DNA from 4 places in the Janthinobacterium sp. GW823-FHT06H09 genome. Region 3 is predicted to be linked to each of the others. Evidence: predicted binding sites of a transcription regulator. Region 3 holds the regulator's gene; each other region holds the start of a gene.

Evidence for each region. The regulator sigma-54, encoded in region 3, starts transcription at its own class of promoters, with help from an activator protein. The targets are predictions, from matches to a motif close to TGGCANGNAANCTGCTTT.
Region 1: the regulator sigma-54 is predicted to act here: its motif matches at 1,687-1,704, upstream of AC1Q6X_RS18010 (TorF family putative porin).
Region 2: the regulator sigma-54 is predicted to act here: its motif matches at 2,382-2,399, upstream of prpB (methylisocitrate lyase).
Region 4: the regulator sigma-54 is predicted to act here: its motif matches at 2,379-2,396, upstream of AC1Q6X_RS27470 (beta-propeller fold lactonase family protein).

What each region holds. Positions count from the first base shown of each region.
Region 1 covers NZ_JBXAHC010000010.1:678-5,035, reverse strand. The annotation lists gene AC1Q6X_RS18020 (ammonium transporter) at 1-477, opposite strand, end outside; gene AC1Q6X_RS18015 (P-II family nitrogen regulator) at 489-827, opposite strand; gene AC1Q6X_RS18010 (TorF family putative porin) at 839-1,606, opposite strand; gene AC1Q6X_RS18005 (accessory factor UbiK family protein) at 1,877-2,131, shown strand; gene AC1Q6X_RS18000 (YifB family Mg chelatase-like AAA ATPase) at 2,251-3,771, shown strand; gene AC1Q6X_RS17995 (hypothetical protein) at 3,836-4,358, shown strand, end outside.
Region 2 covers NZ_JBXAHC010000006.1:122,412-126,769, forward strand. The annotation lists gene epsC (serine O-acetyltransferase EpsC) at 1-24, opposite strand, end outside; gene AC1Q6X_RS11685 (MBL fold metallo-hydrolase) at 489-1,346, opposite strand; gene AC1Q6X_RS11690 (hypothetical protein) at 1,525-1,761, shown strand; gene AC1Q6X_RS11695 (hypothetical protein) at 1,884-2,132, shown strand; gene prpB (methylisocitrate lyase) at 2,462-3,349, shown strand; gene prpC (bifunctional 2-methylcitrate synthase/citrate synthase) at 3,438-4,358, shown strand, end outside.
Region 3 covers NZ_JBXAHC010000013.1:133,184-137,541, forward strand. The annotation lists gene rapZ (RNase adapter RapZ) at 1-256, shown strand, start outside; gene AC1Q6X_RS21825 (enoyl-CoA hydratase/isomerase family protein) at 257-1,342, opposite strand; gene hpf (ribosome hibernation-promoting factor, HPF/YfiA family) at 1,474-1,833, opposite strand; gene AC1Q6X_RS21835 (RNA polymerase factor sigma-54) at 1,903-3,381, opposite strand; gene lptB (LPS export ABC transporter ATP-binding protein) at 3,386-4,141, opposite strand; gene lptA (lipopolysaccharide transport periplasmic protein LptA) at 4,141-4,358, opposite strand, start outside.
Region 4 covers NZ_JBXAHC010000030.1:7,536-11,893, forward strand. The annotation lists gene AC1Q6X_RS27465 (TonB-dependent receptor family protein) at 118-2,256, opposite strand; gene AC1Q6X_RS27470 (beta-propeller fold lactonase family protein) at 2,461-3,417, shown strand; gene adh (aldehyde dehydrogenase) at 3,754-4,358, shown strand, end outside.

The DNA of each region.
Region 1 (4,358 bases), on a different contig from region 3:
CGTGCCCTTGGCCGGATCCCAGATACCGTTCAGGAACAGGCGGTCGAAGCCACCGAAGAAGGCGGTTTTTTCCGTGAAGGCGACCGAGTAACCGTAAATACACCACAGCACGATGACCAGCGCGAACACCATGAACACTTGCATCAGCACCGACAGCATGTTCTTCGAGCGCACCAGGCCGCCGTAGAACAGGGCCAGGCCGGGGATGGTCATCAAAATCACCAGCAAGGTGGAAATCATCATGAAACTGGTATCGCCCTTGTTGGCGACAGGGGCGGCAGCCGGTGCGGCAGCGGCCGGGGCCGGGGCGGCGGCAGCGGGCGCGGCGTCAGGCACGGGCGTGACGGCGGGGGCGGCAACGGCCGTGGTCGTGGCCGCCTCCGTCTTGGCAGGGGCATCGGCAAAGCTCGGCGCGGCGACGCCAAACGCACACAGACAGGCTATCCCAGCGAGCAATTTTGTTATATTTTTACGCATCAATATTCCCCTTAGAGCGCTTCGTTGCCGGTTTCACCGGTACGGATGCGGATGACTTGTTCCAGGTTGTAGACGAAAATCTTGCCGTCGCCGATTTTACCGGTACGCGCGGCGCCTTCGATCGCTTCGATGGCCTGGTCGACAATGGCGTCATCGACGGCTGCTTCAATCTTGGTTTTTGGCAAAAAATCAACGACATACTCGGCGCCACGGTAGAGTTCCGTGTGGCCTTTCTGGCGGCCGAAACCTTTGACTTCGGTGACGGTAATGCCTTGCACATTGATAGCCGACAAGGCTTCGCGTACTTCGTCCAGTTTGAACGGTTTAATGATTGCAGTAATCATTTTCATGGCAGTCTCGCTTAAAAGGTTTTGGATACGGTCAGCACGAGACCGGATTTCGCCAGATTCTTGCCATTCGGTGCCAGCGACGTGATGTTGGCCTTGACGGCGGCCAGAGCCACGGTCACCACGCCGAAATCCTTGGTCACGCCGATCTTGTAATCGTTATAGCTGAGGGCATCGTTGTGCGCGACCTTCTGGCGTCCGGCATGCAGGTTCAGCATGTAGCCATCGTGCACATCGACGTTGGCACCCACATCGAGGTAGCCGCTGTTCTTGCTGTCAGGCACGCCGAACAGATTACTGGTCGAATGCGAGTACTTGATGTAGGCCGGGCCATAGCCGAGCTGGCCGTACAGTTCGAAGGTGTTCGCGTTGGTGCTCAGCCCATTTGACGGATAGAAGTAGTACAGGCCGCCCACATCGTAGGTGAAATCCTTGCTGATCTCGCCACGTTTGCCGCCGTAGATATCCCATTCCAGGTTGGTATCGCCGCCGCCGTCTTTGATCCATTTGATGCTCGACAGCCAGGTCCCCACGTACAAACCCGTCGGATTGTGGGTATAGTCGGCGCCGCCGCTGATGGCAGGGTCGAGACGGCTTTGCGACACGCCACGGTAGCGGTAGTCGCTGGTCAGCGCCACGTTGTAGCTCACCACGTTATCAGGTACGGCTTCGGCCGCAGCAGGCGCCGCCACTGCATCCTGGGCCATGGCGCTGCCGCACAAGGCGGTCATGGCCAGCGTCAACGCTGCAGCTAAAGTCATGTTCTTGGACAGATTCTTCATGGCGATTCCCTTTTATTGAACTTTTAAAGCGGTTGAGGTTTAAAATCTTGGCTGGAGATCACAAAGCGTTCATACCTTCTTTAGCAGAATACGTGCCAGCTCTCTTGCCACCTTGACAGGTGCCTTTCCGGCCATACATACCGTGCAAGCCGCTGGGCATGCGGAAATACGTTGCTGAAGCGTTGTGGATTTGCCTATTTTCGCACCAGATTAACACCGCTGTGCACCGCAATGGTGCGATGCACATGCCGCACCATAAAAGGACTGAACATGGACATGAATACCTTCTTTAACGACTTGCAAGGCAAGATCCACCAGGCCATCGAGAACTCGCCGGCCAAGGATATCGAGAAAAACGTGAAATCGATGATGACCCAAGGCTTCGCCCGCCTCGATCTCGTCACGCGCGAAGAATTCGATATCCAGGCGCAAGTGCTGGCCAAGACCCGCGCCAAGCTCGACGCACTGGAATTGCGCCTGATCGAACTGGAAACGCGTCTGAACGAACCCAAGGCCAAGGTGTAAGGTTGTGAGGTGACGCCAGCCAGACCACGTTATTGACGGCCTTGCTGGCATAGCTCAAGCCTGACGGCGTTTCACGCGCTAGACTGAGACTGCCCGCGCCCGCGCCACAGGGGAGTTTGATGAGTCTGGCCGTCCTGAAAAGCCGCGCCCTGGCCGGCATGGAAGCGCCCGAGGTAAGTGTCGAAGTCCACCTTGCCAACGGTTTGCCTTCATTTACGATAGTCGGCCTGCCGGATACGGAAGTGAAGGAATCGCGCGACCGCGTCCGTGCCGCGCTGCAAAACTGCGGCTTCGAGATGCCGGCGCGGCGCATCACGGCCAACCTGGCGCCGGCGGACCTGCCCAAGGAATCGGGCCGTTTCGATCTGCCCATTGCCCTGGGCATCCTGGCCGCCTCCGGCCAGTTGCCAGGCGACCAATTACACCACTATGAATTCGCCGGCGAACTGTCACTGTCGGGCCAGTTGCGCCCCATCCGCGGCGCGCTGGCCATGACCTTTGCCATGCAGCGCTGCCCAGCGGGCGCGCCACGCGCCTTCATCCTGCCGCAGGCGAACGCGGACGAGGCGGCGCTGGTCCGCGATGCCTGCATCTATCCCGCCCACAGCCTGCTCGAAGTCTGCGCGCATTTTGCCGCGCACGGCAGCCAGACCGCCCTGCAACGCCACCAGCCCATGCTGGCAGCGCACGCCTTTCCGTATCCTGACTTTGCCGACGTGCAAGGGCAGCAGCAGGCGCGGCGGGCGCTGGAAGTGGCGGCCGCGGGCGGCCATAACGTCCTGATGGTCGGGCCGCCGGGCGCGGGCAAGACCATGCTGGCCAGCCGTTTTCCCGGCGTGCTGCCGCCCATGAGCGACGAAGAGGCGCTGGAATCGGCCGCCGTGCATTCGCTGGGCGGCCACTTCAAGGTGGAACACTGGAAACGCCGCCCCTATCGCGCCCCGCACCAGACGGCGTCCGGCGTGGCCCTGGTGGGCGGCGGCAACGTGCCGCGCCCCGGAGAAATCTCGCTCGCGCACTGCGGCGTGCTGTTTCTCGATGAAATCGCCGAATTCCAGCGCCGGGTGCTCGATGTGCTGCGCCAGCCCATGGAATCGGGCGTGATCAACATTTCACGCGCGGCCCGCCAGGCCGAGTTTCCTGCCCGCTTCCAGCTGATCGCCGCCATGAATCCCTGCCCGTGCGGCTATCTGGGCCACGCTTCGGGACGTTGCCGCTGCACGCCGGACGCCGTGCTCCGTTATCACAGCCGCCTGTCCGGTCCGCTACTCGACCGTATCGACCTGCAGATTGAAGTGGCCGCCATGCCGCCGGCGGCGCTGGGCCGGCACGCCGGCGCCGGAGAAAGCACGCGAGCCATCGCCACGCGGGTAGCGGCAGCCTTTGCCCTGCAGCTGGCACGCCAGGGAAAGGCGAATCAGCGCCTGAGCAGCACCGAAATCGAACAGCATTGTCGCCTGGAAACGCATGGCGAACAGCTGCTGCACGGCGCCATGGCGCGATTGCACTGGTCGGCGCGTACCTATCACCGCGTACTGCGCGTGGCGCGCAGCATCGCGGACCTGGAGGCTAGCCCCGGCATCACGCAGCCGCACGTCGCCGAAGCGATCCAGTACCGGCGCGTGCTGCGTGAAATATAAGGCGGCCCGTAAGTGCCGCACGTGCACGATTGCGCACGACTGGCGGCGCTGCTACCATCTGCTGATGAAAAAACCATCACTTGCCCTCTTTCTGGCTACGCTCGCGGCCGCCGGCATCTTGTCGGCCTGCAGTCCGAAGTTCGACTGGCGCGACTACCGCAGCCCCGACGCCCAGTTCACGGCCTTGTTTCCAGGCAAACCGGCCGTGCTGACGCGCGAGATCGATCTTGATGGCAGGAAAATCAGCCTGACCATGACGGCCAGCGAGGTCGATGGCAATACCTTCGCCATCGGCAGCGCCGTGCTCGACAGCGCAGAACAGGCGCAAGCGGCCCTGCCCGCCATGCAGACTGCCTTGTTAAAAAATATCAACGGCACCGTGCGCAGCGAAAAATCGGCATCGACGGCCAGCAGCACGGCGGCAGGAACACACCAGCGCAGTTCGCTCAGCATCGAGGCCAACGGCACGCAGCAAGGCAAGCCGGTCTTGCTGGTCGGCCGTTTTGTGGCGCAGGATAAACGGATTTTCCAGATCATCATCCTCGGTGAAGAAAGCAAGCTGTCGCGTGACACCATCGACACTTTCA
Region 2 (4,358 bases), on a different contig from region 3:
GCGCGCGCCCAGGCGCTGTGCCAAGATGGCGGCAGCCCGGCGGGGCTGTCGTGCGGCAGTATCAGCTTGGCGAGCTGCTGCGCCATGCCGTGCACCTGCGTCCACACGCCGGGAATGTCGTCGGACTGGCTGGCTGCGGCGGCATCGATGCGGCGCAAGGGCGGCGCAGGCGGCAGGGAGCTGGCATAGGTCAAGTAAGTCATCGTGGTGCCTGTCCAGGCAAAGGAAGGGGGAAAGTGGAGTGCATGGCAACAGGGCCGGCGCCGGCTGGCAAGTGCCCGGGCTCCCGGAAGGCAGGGCCAGGCGATTGCGGATACACGATAAGCCGCCACGAAGGACGAAGCAAATCGTAAATACTGAGCGTGCGGCTCACGATTCCTGATGCTTGGGGAGGCAGGGGCGCATGCCGCGCTGGCGCGCGGGCAGGCGGCGCCAGGGGGGCGGTGCGATGAGGCGGGAAGGAGGGGGCGGAGCGTGGCCCCGCGAAATTACAGCGCGTTGAGCGGAATCTTCAGGTAGCGCACGCCGTTGTCTTCCGGCTCGGGCAGCTTGCCCGCGTTGATGTTGACCTGGATGGCGGGCAGGATCAGGGTCGGCATGTCGAGGGTGGCGTCGCGGCCCGTGCGCATGGCCACGAATTGCTCTTCCGTGATGCCGTCGCGCAAATGGATGTTGCTGGCGCGCTGTTCGGCCACCGTCACTTCCCAGCGCGCCTCGCGGCCGTTGGGCGGGTAATCGTGGCACATGAACAGCCGCGTCTGCGGCGGCAATGAAAGCAGCCGCTGCACGGAGCGGTACAGCAGGGTAGCGGAACCGCCGGGGAAGTCGCAGCGGGCCGAGCCTACGTCCGGCATGAACAGGGTGTCGCCGACGAAGACGGCGTCGCCGATCTGGTACGCCAGGTCGGCCGGCGTGTGGCCGGGCACATGCAGCGCGCGCACTTCCAGCTTGCCGATATGAAACACCTGGTCGGGCGCGAACAGTTGGTCGAATTGCGAGCCGTCGGCCCTGGCGTCATTCTGGTGATAGACGGCCGCGAATGCCTGCTGCACCGTCTGGATGGCGGCGCCGATGGCCACGTCACCGCCCAGCTGCTGTTGCAGGTAGGGCGCGGCGGAAAGATGATCGGCGTGCGCGTGGGTTTCCAGCAGCCAGCGGCACTGCAAGCCGTGTTCGCGCACGAAGGCGATCACCTTGTCGGCCGAGGCGGTCGAGGTGCGGCCCGCCTTCGGGTCGTAGTCGAGCACGGAATCGATGATGGCGCAGTCGCGGCCATCGGCCTCGTAGACAACGTAGGTGACGGTGGCGGTGGTCGGGTCGAAGAAGGCTTGGATTTGTGGAGTCATCGCGGCGGCAAGGGACGGGCAAGGGAATGGCATTATATCGCCAGAGTTCGCTAAAAAAATGCTGCAAATTGACATTTGACATGCGAAAAACAGATATGCGGGCATGCATGCGCCCGTCACAGTCGTGCGCACCCTGGCGCTTGCAGCATGGTAACCTCATTCTTCCAAGGAGGAATTCATGAACGATATCACTGTACGCAGCGAACAGTACCGCGGTTTTACGATTTCCGTGACCCCGCAAAAGGATAACGACGATTTATGGGATTTTACCTACCGCCTGCAGCGCGACGGTGAGCCGGAAGCGCAGGCGATCACGCGCAGCCGCACCCTGGGCGGCTACGCGGCGCCCGAAACCGCTTGCACGGCGGGCCTGGAAGTGGCCAGGACGGAAGTGGATAATCTGCTGCGTCCTTGAGCCAGCGTAAATCGTTTAGCCTGAAAGTCGGCCTGACCGCGCGCCGGCGCGTGAAACACGTCGCTAGCGGTCACGCTTCATGCTACGATTTCCAGTATTGAGTCAGTCAAAGGAGGCACCCCATGAATAGCAGTTCTAAAATTCACTATAAAGGCTGGGAAATCGTTCCCCTGGCCGTGCCCACCACCGATGGCAAATGGTCGGCCAGTTGCGACATCGAACGCGCCACGGCGGAAGGCCTGGAGGTGTTCGAAGGCTCGACCATGCAATTCGTGCGCGACGACGAGGAGGGCGCCATTGCCGCCGCCTGCGAAGAAGCCGTGCGCCAGATCGACAACATCATCGCCAATCCGCTGGTGCGGCTGGCTTAGCCCCTGAATTTCCAGCAAACCTGCAGCCGGCGCCCGCCGGCTGTTTTTTTATGCGCGTCGCCGGTGGCAGTCTCATATGTTTCATGTTTCAATGTTTCAAATGGAATGATTGAAACATATTTGAAACATCATTGGCCTGAATCGTGACATCGCTGTTCCCTGGCGTGACAACGCGTGCAGCGCCGATACGTGGCCATTTCCCTGGTTTTCACTGTGCCGTGGCGCATTTTCCGCGCGAGCGCATGGTGCTGGCACGGCATTTGCAATACCAATGCTCATAGCCACTCCATGAAACATTCGGGACCATCCGAAACCCATAAGGTGAACACATGACTCAATACTCAGCAGGTGCCGCATTCCGCAAGGCCGTCCAGGAAGAATCCCCGTTGCAAGTCGTCGGCGCCATCAACGCCAACCACGCCTTGCTGGCCAAGCGCGCCGGCTATAAAGCCATCTACCTGTCCGGCGGCGGCGTCGCGGCCGGATCGCTGGGCTTGCCAGACCTGGGCATTTCCAGCCTGGACGACGTGCTGACCGACATCCGCCGCATCACCGACGTGTGCGACCTGCCGTTGCTGGTCGACGCCGACACGGGCTTCGGCGCCTCCGCCTTCAACGTGGCGCGCACGGTGAAATCGATGATCAAGTTCGGCGCGGCCGGCCTGCACATCGAAGACCAGGTGGGCGCCAAGCGCTGCGGCCACCGTCCGGGCAAGGAAATCGTGAGCAAGGAAGAAATGGTCGACCGCATCAAGGCGGCCGTCGATGCGCGTACGGACCCGAATTTCGTCATCATGGCGCGCACCGATGCGCTGGCCGTCGATGGCCTGGAAGCGGCACTGGAGCGCGCCGTCGCCTGCGTCGAGGCGGGCGCCGACATGATCTTCCCGGAAGCCATCACGGACCTGGACATGTACGCCACGTTCGCCAAGGCCGTCAACGTGCCGATTCTGGCCAACATCACGGAATTCGGTTCCACGCCGCTGTTCACCTTGGACGAACTGCGCAGCGCCCACGTGGGCCTGGCCCTGTACCCGCTGTCGGCCTTCCGCGCCATGAACAAGGCGGCGGAAAACGTCTACCAGGCGCTGCGCCGCGACGGCACGCAAAAGAACGTCGTCGATACCATGCAGACGCGTATGGAACTGTATGAATCGATCAACTATCATGATTTTGAGCAGAAACTGGACGCGCTGTTCGCCGCGCAAAAGAAATAAGCAGAAATAAGCAAAAATAAGCAAAAAGCAGGGACCGCATGCCGGTCCCGTAGTGACGCACCCGAGACTATTCAATCTGGAGAACACAATGACCGCACCGCAAGCCGCCACTTTCAAGCCTAAAAAATCCGTCGCCCTGTCCGGCGTCACCGCCGGCAACACGGCGCTGTGCTCGGTCGGCAAGACCGGCAACGATTTGCATTACCGCGGCTACGACATCCTGGACGTGGCCGACAGCTGCGAGTTCGAGGAAATCGCCTACCTGCTGGTGCACGGCAAGCTGCCAACCTTGGCGGAACTGAAAGGCTACAAGGCCAAGCTGAAGTCATTGCGCGGCTTGCCGTCGGCCGTCAAGCTGGCGCTGGAAGCGCTGCCGGCCGCCGCCCACCCGATGGACGTGATGCGCACGGGCGTGTCCGTGCTGGGCTGCGCCCTGCCGGAAAAGGACGATCACAACGCGCCGGGCGCGCGCGACATCGCCGACCGCCTGATGGCGTCGTTCGGCTCCATGCTGCTGTACTGGTACCACTACAGCCATAACGGCAAGCGCATCGAAGTGGAAACGGACGACGACTCGATCGGCGGCCACTTCCTGCACCTGCTGCACGGCGAAAAACCGTCGGCGTCGTGGGAAAAAGCCATGCACACCTCGCTGATCCTGTACGCGGAACACGAATTCAACGCGTCGACCTTCACCAGCCGCGTCATCGCCGGCACGGGTTCCGACATCCACTCGGCCATCACGGGCGCCATCGGCGCACTGCGCGGCCCGAAACACGGCGGCGCGAACGAAGTGGCACTGGACATCCAGAAGCGTTACGACAACGCGGACGAAGCGGAAGCGGATATCCGCGAGCGCGTGGCCAACAAGGAAGTGGTGATCGGTTTCGGCCACCCCGTCTACACGATTTCGGACCCGCGCAATAAAGTCATCAAGGAAGTGGCCCGCTCGCTGTCGCACGAAGCGGGATCGACCAAGATGTTCGACATCGCCGAGCGCCTGGAATCG
Region 3 (4,358 bases):
GCGCCCGCTCGACGGCCGCGACGCGCCCGTGATCGCTTTCCTCGACGCGCAACCGAGCGCGCTGGAGCTGCTGGCCGACATCCGCGCCTTCATCGAGAAATGGTTGCCGTCGTTCAAGTCCGACAACCGCAGCTATTTGACGGTGGCGCTGGGCTGCACGGGCGGCCAGCACCGCTCCGTGTACATGGCGGAACGGCTGGCGCAGTATTTCGGCCCCAAAGAAAGAGTCGTGCTGCGCCACCGCGAGCGTTCTTAATCAGTCGAGGTGGCGCAGCGGATGGGCTTGCGCCGGCCAGACGGGGGCGAAGAAACGCGCCACCATGGCCGCGTCGACCCCGTCCAGGCTGGCAGGCTGCCAGCGCGGGGCATTGTCCTTGTCGACCACCAGCGCGCGCACGCCTTCGAGCACTTCGCCATGTTCGAAATTGTGGCGCACCACCGTGCGCTCCATGCGCAGGCAATCGGCCACGCCCAGGTGGGCGCCCCGCTGCAGCAACTCCAGGGTCACCGACATCATCAAGGGCGAGCGCAGGCGCATGGCCGCCAGCGCCTTCGCCGCGAATGCGCCGTCATCCTGCGCCAGCGAGGCCATGATGGCGGCCACCGAACCCGCGCTGAAATGGCGGTCCAGCGCCGCGCGCGCCGTGGCCAGGAGGGAAGCGCCCGCCTCGGCCTGGAAAGGCGCCGCCAGCGCCTTGATGGCGACCGGCAAGGCCTCGCCCGGTGTGGACTCGAACAGGGCCAGCAGCGCCCCCATCTGCGCCTCGGGCAGATACACGTCGGCCAGGCCCGTGTACAGGGCGTCGGCCGCGTTGATCGTCAAACCCGTCAAGCCCAGGTACAGGCCCAGCTGACCGGCCAGACGGGACAAAAAGTAACTGCCGCCCACGTCGGGGAACAGGCCGATATTGACTTCCGGCATAGCCATGCGCGTGCGGCCTGTGACGATGCGCAGGCGGTTGCCGGGCCCCGCTTGCGCCACGCCCATGCCGCCGCCCATCACCACCCCATCCATGACGGCGATATACGGTTTCGGATAAAAATGGATCAAATGATTTAAAGCATATTCTTCCGTAAAGAAATCTTCCAGCAAGGCGCTGCCGCCCTGCGGCGTGGCCAGGCCCGCATCGTAAAAGAAACGGATGTCGCCACCCGCGCACAGGGCTTTTTCGCTGCTGGAGCGGATCACCACGGCGTCCACCTGCGGATCGTCGCGCCATGCCAGCAAGGCCGCGCTCAGGGCGCGCACCATCTCCAGCGACAGGGAATTCAAGGCTTTCGGACGGTCGAGCACGATGTGGCCCGTGCGGTGGCGGATGGAAATCTGGACGAGGTCGCTCATGGCAGGCAGGAAAGAAGTGAAAGTGCAAACATTCTAGCGCCTGCGCGGCGAACATTGCGTTTCGCTGGACGCAAAAAAGGGCGCAATGTGCGCCCTTAGTTGATCACAGCCGGTTGAAAGTCGCGGGCCGCTTAGGCGGGGGCGAATTCTTCTTCCGAACTGTCTGGCAGATGCTTGATCGCCTCTTTACCGTGCCCTTGCACTTTGGTTTTGTATTTCATCACTTGCCTATCGAGCTTGTCGATCAGGGTATCGATCGCGGCATACAGGTCGTGTGCCAGGCTTTCCACATAGACAGTTTTACCACTCAGACGCAGGTTGACTTCGGCCTTTTGACGTTTTTCTTTCTCTTTGAGGTTATCCACGGTCAGAATCACGGCGATATCGATAACTTGATCGAAATGACGTTTCACGCGCTCCAGCTTCGTTTGTACGTATTCACGGATGGCTGGTGTCACTTCGAGATGATGTCCGCTGATGGTGAGATTCATACACACTCCTAAAGATGATCGGGTTCGTGCGGTCCATCGTATCCGGCCCGCAGAGGAACCGAAAAAAACTTACAAACACTTACGCAGGCTCACTGGCGGAATTTTTAATGCTTCCCGGTATTTGGCAACAGTACGTCGCGCAATCACCATGCCTTGTTCCCCCAGCATGTCCGCAATCTTACTGTCGGATAAAGGATTTTTAGGGTCTTCTGCTCCTGTCAGTTGCACGATCAATGCCCGTATCGCCGTCGATGACGCTTCGCCCCCCGCTTCGGTGGCGACGTGGCTACCAAAGAAATATTTCAACTCGAACATGCCGTGCGGGGTCAGCATGTACTTTTGAGTTGTTACCCGCGAGATAGTACTCTCGTGTAAACCCAGTGTATCAGCTATTTCACGGAGCACAAGGGGGCGCATGGCAACGGCCCCATGCGAGAAAAAGTTCTTTTGTCTTTCTACTATCGCCTGCGCCACGCGCAGAATCGTGTCGAAGCGCTGGCGCATATTCTTGATCAGCCACTTGGCTTCCTGCAACTGTGCACCCATGGCGCCCTCGCCCTTGCCCTGCTTGAGCAAGTTGGCGTACATGGCATTGACGCGCAGGCGCGGCATGACGTCGTTGTTCAGGGTCACTTGCCAGCCATTGCGCGCGCGCTTGACGACGACGTCGGGCACCACGTAATCGGACACGTCCGCAGCGAACACGGCGCCCGGATGCGGGTTGCACTGGCGAATTACCGTCTGCGCTTCACGCAAGTCTTCATCGTCGCAATCGAGGGCTTTTTTCAGCTTGTTGAAATCGCGCTGGGCAAACCAGGCCAGGTGCTTTTCCACGATGACGAGGGCCATGCGCCGCGTCACCATGGCGATGTGCGGCAAGCGCTTGATCTGCAGCGCCAGGCATTCGGACGCATTGCGCGCGCCCACGCCGGGCGGATCGAAACTTTGCAGCAGCGACAAGGCCGTGCGCATCTCGTCGGCATCGATTTCCAGCTCTTCCGGCAGGCGCGCCAGGATGTCGTCGAGCGACTCTTCCAGGTAGCCATTGTCGTCGAGCGCGTCGATGATCAGCTCGACCAGCGCGCGGTCGCGCAATTCGAGCACCGTCACGCGCATCTGCTCCATCAGGTGTTCGCGCAGGGTGCAGTGATGGGCCTCCAGTTGCGGGCGGGAATCTTCGTCGTCGGGCGCCTTGCCCCGGCTCGCTTCGCTCCAGTCGCTGTCGCCGCCATCCGCGGCGGCCGGGCCCTCGCCCGCCTCGCCGTCAAAGGTTTCCGCTTCGGCCGGCGCCGCGGGCGCCTCCTGGCCTGGCGGCTGGGGCGGCGCTTCGGCCGGCGCGGCCGTGGAGCTCAAGGCCCCGTCGGACAGCAGGCGCAGCGAACGGTCGAGTGGATCGTCGAGGCGCTCGAGCAAGGGATTGTCCGTCAGCAGTTGCTCGAGTTCCTGATGCAATTCCAGAGTAGACAATTGCAACAGGCGTATCGATTGCTGCAACTGCGGCGTCAGTGCCAGGTGCTGCGAAGTGCGCAGCTGCAATGATTGTTTCATTGGCTTACATGCGGAAGTGTTCGCCCAGATAGACCCGGCGTACCGACTCGTTCGCGATGATGTCGTCGGGGCGTCCCGACGCCAGTACCGAGCCCTGGTTGATGATGTAGGCACGGTCGCAAATACCCAGCGTCTCGCGCACATTATGATCGGTGATCAGCACGCCGATATTGCGCTCCTTCAAGAAGCGCACGATGCGCTGGATCTCGATCACGGCGATCGGGTCGACGCCGGCGAACGGTTCGTCGAGCAGCACGAAACGGGGATCGGTGGCCAGGGCGCGGGCGATTTCCACGCGGCGGCGCTCGCCGCCCGACAGGGACAGCGCCTGGTTCTCGCGCAACTTTTCAATCTGCAAGTCGGCCAGCAGTTTATCCAGGCGTTCCTCGATCTCGGCCTTCTTCAAAGGACGGCCTTCGACGGTCTGGATTTCCAGCACGGCGCGGATATTGTCTTCCACCGTCAGCTTGCGGAACACGGACGCCTCCTGCGGCAGATACGACAGGCCCATCTGTGCGCGGCGGTGGATCGGCAGGCTGGAAATGTCCACGCCGCTGATGTCGATGCTGCCGCCATCCGACGGCACCAGGCCGACGATCATGTAGAACGAGGTGGTCTTGCCGGCGCCGTTCGGGCCCAGCAGCCCCACCACTTCGCCGCATTCGACTTGCAGCGAGACATCATGCACGACTTGCCGCTTGCCATAGGTTTTCTGCAGTCCGCGAACGATCAGGGTGCTGCCGCAACGGGTATTGTCCATTATTTCGTTCCTGGCACAGGTGTGGCCGGCGCTTTCTCCGCCGCGGGCGCCTTGGTCTTCGGCTGGATCACCATGCGCACGCTGCCGCCGTCGGAGGTGCTGGTGCCGCTGTCGGAATTTTCCATCTTGAATACTTCCTTGCGGCTGTCATACGAGATGAAGGCGCCATTGGCCACATCCGTCACTTTCGTGCCCTCCAGGCGCGTCAGCTTGGCCT
Region 4 (4,358 bases), on a different contig from region 3:
GCGGGCTTTTTCATGAGAACGCCTGAAAAATGTTCAGGGCAAGGCGCATTGCCGCAGGCAGTACGAATAGTACGACAAGGCAATGCAACGCCGCCATGGACTTTTTCTCAGGTGTTCTTAAAAGGAGTATTGGGCGCTCACACCTAACAACCAGTTACGGCCTGGCGCCGCTTCATAGTAGCGCTTGTTGCTGTCGCCGACGATGACGGAGCCCACGTAGGTCTTGCCGAAAAGATTGTTCAGGCGGGCAAACTCCTTGAAGCGCCAATTCCCTACGTTTTGTTTGGCGTTGAAGCGCGCATTGAACACCGTGTAGCCGGGCGCCGGTTTTTCGTTGTTGCTGTCTTCCGCGTAGACCTGGTTGCTGGCCACGCTTTCCACTGCCGCGCCGAAACGGTCCAGCGTGTCTTTCCAGGCCAGTTCCGCAAACAGGTTAGCGCTGGGCACGCCCGGCAAGCGGCTGCCTTCGCGTACGCTGCCGAACGCCTGGTCATACACGGCGTGCAGGCTGGTCAGCGCCACTTTTGTCGTGAAACCGTACGGCAAGCTGGAGTCCAGCGACACTTCCATCCCCTGACGCAAGGTCTTGCCCGTATTGCGGTAGCTGGTGCGCCCGCCGCTGGAACTGTCGACGACCAGTTCATCGTTGGTCTTGATCTGGAACACGGCCGCGTTCACATGCGTGTTGTTCGCGATCCTGGCCTTGATACCCGCTTCCAGGTTGGTGCTGGTGGCCGGTTTCAGCTGGTAATTGAAGCCGCCGCCCGTGCCCGAGTAAAACAGTTCGTTCAGGGTGGGTGCTTCGAAACCGCGCGCGGCGCTGGCGTACACGTTGACGTTGGGCGTCAGTTTATACAGCAGGCCCAGCACCGGTGTCGTGTGGCTGAACTCCAGGCTGCCGCTGTCGTCGCCATTGCCGAGGAAGCGGTCGTTGACCGACACTTTCATCTTGCTGTAGCGCACACCTGCGCTGAGCAGCCATGGCCCGCTCTGCCATTCTGTCTGGATATACGGATCGAGGCTGGAGACGACATCCTGCTCGTCGCGGCGCAGCTTGCCCTTCACGCCAAACGTGTTGCCGATGTAATTCTCATAGCCGGTGCGGTCATCGCTGGAGCGGCCATAGTCGATGCCGATGGTGGTGCTCAGCTTGCCGCCTGCCAGCTGGTTCACGTGCAGCCAGTTGGTGTCGATGCCGTAGAACTCACGCTGGAAGTCGACCACGCCGCCCGAATGGCTGGCTGGCGCCTGGAAACCCTTGGTAAAAGCCTGGTACTGGATCACGTCGCGGTTGCCGCCGTAGGCCGTCACGTGCAGGCGGTCTTCGCCAAACGATTGTTCATAGGTGGCGCCGATTTGCTGGTGGTCGATGCTCTTGCGCGTGTTGTAGCGTTCGGCCAGGGTGCGTTTCGGGTTTTGCGTGTCCGTCGCATCGATTTCGCCGGCGCGCGGATCGCGGGAAAACGTGGCCCAGGTGGCGCCCAGCGGATCTTGCGTGTTGCCCTGGTGCAGGCTGTTGGCGACGATGGTCAGCTTGCTGTCCGTATTCGGCTTGACCGTGATCTTGCCGAACGCCTGTTCGCGCGTGGCGGCGCTGTGGTCGCGGAAGCCGTCCGTGCGGAAGCGCGAACCGTCGAGCACGTAGCCGATGCCGCCTGCCTGGCCCTGCGCCGACAGGTCCACCTTGCTGGTGCCGAAGCTGCCGCCCGTCACGTTCAGTTCGACGGACGGGGGATTTTGCCCATCCTTGGAAAACAGCTGGATCACGCCGCCCGAATGGTTGCCGTAGATGGCAGAAAACGGCCCGCGCAGCACTTCGATGCGCTCGGCCGTATCGAGGTTGAAGGTGGCAGCCTGGCCTTGCCCGTCGGGCATGCTGGCGGGAATGCCATCGCTGATCAGCTTGACGCCGCGCACGCCGAAGGCCGAGCGGGCGCCGAAGCCGCGCGACGAGATTTGCAAGTCTTGTGCGTAGTTTTGGCGGTTTTGTACGACCAGACCCGGCACGGCGGCCAGCGCTTCCGAGGCATTGACGCGGATTTGGCCGTCCTGGATGCGGGTGCTGTCGACGACGTCGATGGACGCGGGCACTTCCTGGCTGGGGTGGGCGATGCGGCTGCCGCTGATGACCACCGTATCCATGAGTTGCCCGGCGGCCAAGTCAGCGGGCTCGGCGGCAAAGACGTGGGGGGCCAGGGTGGCGCTGCCGGCGACAAACAGGCTGGCGATGGTGTTCAGGCGGAAACGATGCTGCATGCGGATTCTCCAATGTGAATAAAAGCCTGCTTGAGCGCGTGAGCGGCGCAGGTCTGCATAGTTGTATCAAGCAATATGCCTGCCATGTCTCCATTGGTGGGCGGAAATTATACGCGTGTCAGTGGCACGGCGTTTGCATGCAGCAATTATCAGATGCGCCGCTACCGCGCGCTTTTCCTGTGTTTTGCCATTGAAAAGGTGATTATGCCCAACTTCTTCCCGCGCTTGCGCCAGGTGTGCTGGCTGCTGCCGGCGCTTGCCAGCACCGCCCTCCAGGCCGCTCCTTTTGCCTATGTCCCCAATGAAAAATCGGGCACCGTGAGCGTGATCGACACGGCGACCGACCAGGTCGTGCGCCAGATCGCCACAGGCAAGCGTCCGCGCGGCATCGCCGCCGACCCCACCGGGCGGCAATTGTTTGTCACCGATGCGGCCAGCAGCGCCTTGCTGCTGATCGATAACGAAGCTGGCGCACCAGTCCGAATGGTGGCGCTGGGCAAGTCGCCCGAAGGCGTGAGCGCCTCGCACGACGGTCGTTACGTGGCCGTGGCCGTCGAGGAAAACAATAGCGTGGCCTTGCTTGATGGCCAGACGGGCGTCGTGCTTGCCGATATCAAGGTGCAGGGACGCAACCCGGAACATGCCGTCTTCAGCCCCGATGGGCGCTGGCTGCTGGTCAGTGCGGAAGAGGCCGAGCAAGTCGATGTCATCGACGTGGCGCAACGCCGCCAGGTCGCGTCCATTGCCGTGGGCTTGCGTCCGCGCGGCATCGGTTTCAGTCCGGATTCGGGCCTTGCCTACGTGGCGTGCGAACTGGTCAATGCCGTCTACGTGATCGATATGACGGCGCGCAAGGCCATCGCCACCATTCCAGCAGGTAAGAATGCGAATGGCATCGTCGTCCATCCCGGTGGCAAGCAAGTGTATGTATCGAATGGCACGGACGGCACGGTGATGGTGATCGATACGGCCAGCAAGCAGGTGACGGCCACCATTCCCGTCGGCAAGCGCCCATGGAACATGGCCATCACGCCCGACGGGGCCAAGCTGTACGTGGCCAATGGCCGCTCGAACAGCGTCTCCGTCATCGATACGGCCAGCGCGCGCAAGGTGGCCGATATTGCCGTCGGCGAATTGCCATGGGGCGTGGTGATTCGGTAGCGTTACAGGAACAGGTGTTCCAGTCTGGTACACCTGTTCCATTGTGCAGCGGCGACGGGCCGCAGCAGCAGGGCTGGCCCGGATTGGAACAGGATGCCTTCACCTTGTTCAAAACGCAAACAGGCCCGCTCCCGCGGCTCAAGCCCGGGCATGCGCCGAAAAGCGCACCGGCATTGAGGCCGCGCCCTTGTAACAGGGGTAAAAGCGGCTAAGTTTGTAGTGGGATGGCGAGCTGGCACGGCATTTGCGGAAGACTGCGTGTACTCACCCCATCTGTACCAGGACGTTTGATTTTAATTAAGTAATTCCATTCTAATTAACCCGATAGAGGACGACATGAATCTCGCAGACATCAGCAAACTGGGCGTAGCCAATCCCTTCAAACAACGCTATGACAATTACATCGGCGGCAAATTCGTTGCACCAGTAAAAGGTGAATACTTTCCTAACATCACGCCGATCACGGGCTTGCCATTTTGCGAAATCGCCCGTTCCACGACGGAAGACGTCGAGCTGGCGCTGGACGCCGCCCATGCCGCCAAGGATGCCTGGGGCAAGACCTCGCCCGCTGAGCGCGCCAATATCCTGAACCGCATCGCCGACCGCATCGAACAGAACCTGAGCCTGATCGCCACGGCGGAAACGATCGATAACGGCAAGCCGATCCGCGAAACGATGAACGCGGACATTCCGCTGGCCATCGACCATTTCCGTTACTTCGCCGGCTGCATCCGCGCGCAGGAAGGTTCCGTCGCGCAAATCGATGCGGAAACCTATGCCTACCACTACCACGAGCCGCTGGGTGTCGTGGGCCAGATTATTCCGTGGAATTTCCCGATTCTGATGGCCGTGTGGAAACTGGCGCCAGCCCTGGCGGCCGGCAATTGCGTCGTCCTGAAACCGGCAGAGCAAACCCCCGCTTCCATCATGGTGTTGATCGA